One region of the Pseudoalteromonas sp. UG3-2 genome, then DNA from elsewhere that is predicted to be linked to it. Evidence: riboswitches for the same ligand, from Rfam matches in the RefSeq annotation. Region 1 holds a riboswitch; the other holds the start of a gene.
The links. Region 1 has a riboswitch for lysine ahead of lysC (lysine-sensitive aspartokinase 3). Riboswitches for the same ligand answer to the same signal wherever they lie in the genome.
Positions count from the first base shown of each region.

Region 2: linked by a shared signal. The riboswitch ahead of dapA (4-hydroxy-tetrahydrodipicolinate synthase) and the one ahead of lysC (lysine-sensitive aspartokinase 3) in region 1 are both predicted to bind lysine.

Region 1 covers NZ_JAWLJU010000002.1:831,201-833,403, forward strand. The annotation lists gene lysC (lysine-sensitive aspartokinase 3) at 1-1,102, opposite strand, end outside; lysine riboswitch at 1,190-1,360, opposite strand; gene nhaD (sodium:proton antiporter NhaD) at 1,469-2,203, opposite strand, start outside.
Region 2 covers NZ_JAWLJU010000002.1:2,109,085-2,111,287, forward strand. The annotation lists gene R3P39_RS12570 (response regulator) at 1-671, opposite strand, end outside; lysine riboswitch at 719-894, shown strand; gene dapA (4-hydroxy-tetrahydrodipicolinate synthase) at 1,011-1,895, shown strand; gene R3P39_RS12580 (2,3,4,5-tetrahydropyridine-2,6-dicarboxylate N-succinyltransferase) at 1,906-2,203, shown strand, end outside.

The sequences.
Region 1 (2,203 bases):
AGGCTTGCTCGAGCTCCGGACGCGATGCATTGGGGGCGTTGTCTAGCGTTAACGCCACACTGATCTCGGAGGTAGTGACTAAATCAACGGAAATGTTGTAGTTACTTAAAATGGTAAATATCCGTGCTAAAAAGCCGCTTGCCAACAGCATTTCGGGGCTTTTTAAGGTTAGCAAGATCTGGTTTTTTCGCTGCGTTACTGCGCGAATACCAGCTTGAGCCGTTTTTTCTTTTTCAATCCAAGTGCCACCAGACAGAGGGTCGCGGCTCGAACCCACAAATACTGCAATGCCTTTACGGCTGGCAGGCAATATAGTGGCGGGGTGAAGTACTTTAGCACCAAAGGTCGCCATTTCTGCCGCTTCATCAAAGCTCAAACGTGCAATGGGTTTGGCGTTAACACATAACCTTGGATCGGTACTGAAGATCCCCACCACATCCGTCCAGATATGCACACTGGATGCATCAATTGCTTCTGCCAACAAGGCTGCACTGTAATCTGAACCACCCCGGCCTAAGGTGGTAGTTTGGCCATAAGGATCACTGCCAATAAATCCCTGAGTCACTTGCACCTGCTGTGGCAGTCGCGTCACAAGGTGAGCTTGTGCAGCACTGCGAGTGACTGCGATGTCTGGCTCTGCTTTACCAAATTGAGTATCGGTTTTCAGTACTTGACGAACATCAAACCGCCCTGCGTCTACTTGGTTGTCTCGTAACACTTGGGTGAACAAGTAAGATGAAAAACGCTCACCAAAACTCAGCATTTCATCGCATTGCTGCTTGCTGAGTGCCGGTAAACTGGCTAGCGCTTCAAACTCAGTAAAGGTTTGCTGGTACCCTGTGGCCAAATCGACATCTAAATTGAGTTTATCGATAATCGCTTGCTGAATGGCCGCCACGGCTGCCACCGTTGCCTCACGCTCAACTTGGTTTTGCTTTTGTTGCGTTAAGCTTACTAAATGGTTGGTGACACCGGCACAAGCGCTCACCACCACCACTCTAACACTTGGGTTGTCACGAACAATGTGGGCACACCGTGACATGGCCTCAAAGTCAGCAACACTGGTTCCACCAAACTTAGCAACAACGTACTGCGAATTCATTTTATCTCCTCTCGACCACAACTTAGGTCTACATTCATAAGGAGAACTTGGCATGGGATTTCTTAAACGTGGGTAGTTGAAATGTCCTTTGCCAGAAGCTCTCCACCACTATGGTGACAGTTCCGAGGATTCAGCCCCGTAAACCGAAAAAGCGCTGTGACGAACAGTGCTTCTCCTCGGCGATAGCTTCCCTCATTGATGCTCAACGGTCTCGTCACCTCACATCAACTACCTAAGTATCGCGCCTCTTCTGTTTATTTTGCCTTTTACTTGATGAATAAAAGCAAAACAGCCCACATTTGATGTGAGCTGTAAGGAAATTATCTTTTAGCCGTCTAGGTGTCAAGCTTTTTGTGTAAAACTCACCTACAACATTTGTCCGGCGAAATAGGCTCCAGCATAGCCAACCGTATAAGCGAATAATAAGTAGACACCCATTCTTAAGTAACTGGTAAAGGTTAAAGCTTTCACCTTACTCATGGCAATGATCCCAGCAGCCGAGCCAATAATTAACATGGAGCCACCAACGCCGGTGGCATAGGTAAAGGTTAACCATTGGCCTGGTGTCATGGCGATATCGGCTTTGAGTAAGGCCGCAGTTAAGGGCACATTATCGACTGCTGCACTCATTAAGCCCACCAGATAGTTGGCATATTCCGGTGCCAAATATTGATAAAGCTCGGTAAAGCGCGCCAGCACCCCAACCTCTTTTAATGCCCCAACTAATAACAGGACACCCACAAAAAACAATAAGGTGTCGTATTCAATCTCGCGAATGTAATCAATGATTTTTTTATTCACGTCTTTTTTGCGCATAAGAAACTGCGCCGTCAAAAACATTAACGACAAGCCAAACAAGAAGGTGAGCATGGGTGGTACTTGATATTGCACGCTCAAAAACAGCGTCGCAAATATGGTGGATAGAAAGATCAGCGCAATGGTAATATCGGTTTTTTCAATCCGTCGCGTGGCAACTTTTTCGAAGGTGATCTGTTCGCGCATACCAATCGACAGCATAAACGCTAACGTCAACACACTGAGCATCGCTGGCAGTATAAGTAGTAACAAATCAGGAATGGTGACCTTATTGGCTAAGAAAAT
Region 2 (2,203 bases), 1.3 Mb from region 1:
AAGATAAACCAAGCTTCAAAAGCCAGCAGTAACAACCCCAGTAACCACAGCGATATTTGTAAACTTCTGACCTGTTCAGTTTTGTCTTCCGCATGCTGTTCAAATAGGCTCACGGCACGATTCAAGTCGGGCAGCAGTTGCTGCGACTGTGCCCGAATAGCTTGCGCTAACTCAGTGTTTGAGTCATCTAGAAATTCTCGAGTTGAGCGAATAAATTGCTCAGAGCGTTGCTCTAGGTTGATAGGGGGGGCAAAGTACAGTTGCCGAAGCTGGGCGTTAAGGTAAGGGTAGTCGCCAGCTGTCGACTGGGTGAGAAATTGATGATTACTCTCAAACTTCACCAACGCGGCCATAAGCTCAGGGTGCTGCACTTTGTTTGGTTCGCTGCTGAATAACGCAATACGTTGCGAGAGCATGCGCTGCATACCAGCAATATTGATGACATTGGCATCGGTGCTTTGTTGCCGTAGTAAAAACTGTATCAGTAACATAGCAATGGTTAATAACACGGCCATTGCCAGTAACGCGCCTGTGTATTTTAAACGAACATTATGCCCTATCGACATCTTCTTATAATCACCATCATGCAGTACGGCTAGAACTAAAGTGTAGCTTAGCCAGTGAATAAATACAGCAAAATACTTGACACCTAGACGGCCATAGTGGTTCAATGCGCGTTCACCCTATTTGCATAGTTTGTAGCCATGGCTGCAAACTTAGGGCTGGAAGAGGTGCGTTATTCAGGTAACTAAGTGAAGGAGAGCAAACTCCGTTGCAACTTAGTGAGGGGAATAAACGCCGAGAGATTAGTTAATTTGCGATGACTAATTTCGGGCGACTGGGCTGAATCCCAGCGACTGTCACCAACACATTTGGTGGAGAGCTTCTGGTCTTAAAAAAATAAGGCCCGTTGCCTTATCGATTTTTAAGTCCATTGCTCTTCGAATTTTAACGGTTCGAAGTTTGGACATACCCGCCTAAACTCCGAACATGATTTAAGTTCGGTAGAGATGAAATCACAATTCAACTTATCTGACTATCCGTTATGGACGGCTTTAGTAACGCCTTTTGACGCGCAGGATCAGGTCGATTATGACGCCTTAGCGCAACTGGTGCGCGAACAACAAGACGCTGGTAACGGTATTTTGTTACTCGGCAGTACTGGCGAGGGCTTAGCATTAAGCCAAGCAGAACAACAAGGTATCGTCGAGTTTGTCTGCCAGCAACCCCATACCACTCCCCTAATGGTGGCCGTAGGTGGTAGCAACCTTGAGCAACAGCTTGCTTGGGTAGAGTTTTGTAACCAGCAACCCATTGACGCCTTATTACTGGGCTCGCCGATTTACGCCAAACCCGGTCAAGTCGGTCTTACACACTGGTTTACCACACTGCTAGATGCCAGTGACAACCCTTGCATGATCTACAATGTTCCAGGGCGCAGCGCCGTAGCCATTGCTCCTAAGGTGCTGGCGGGACTTGCCCAGCACCCTAACCTTTGGGCACTAAAAGAAGCCAGTGGTGATATTGCTGCGTTTGAGGCATTTCGCCAAGCCGCCCCAAAGGTGCAGATATACAGTGGCGATGATGCCTTAATGCCTTATTTTGCCCAAGCCGGTGCCGCAGGGCTGGTTTCAGTTGCCGCGAACGCTTGGCCACAACAAACCGCTGAATACGTTAGACGCGCTTTAACCGGTACTTCGGTAAACTTGTTTACCATCTGGTCTGAGGCGGCAAGCAGCTTGTTTGCAGTAGCCAACCCCATCCCAATCAAAGTTTTGTTGCATCTACAGGGGAAGTTGGCCAGTCCTAACCTGCGTCCACCATTGACCCATTTAGAACTCCCAGAGACCGCCGCGCTGAGCCGCGCAAATGAATCAATTTTAGCTTGGAATTAAGGTAGTAAAGATGAGCTGGTTAACTCTTTTAGATAATTTAGAATCAGGAACCGTGCGTGCAGCAACGCAAGATGAGCATGGTCAATGGCACGCCAATATCACCGTAAAAGAAGGCATCTTGGAAGCCTTCCGCAATGGCGTCAATACCGAGTACCCCGGCGGTTTCGTCGATAAAGATAACCTTGCTCCGCAAGGCTTTGCAGCCGATGCTGGCGTGCGCATGGTGCCAGGCGGTAGCAGTGTTAGACGCGGTGCCTATGTCGCACCAGGAACCATTATTATGCCTCCCGCCTACGTCAATATCGGTG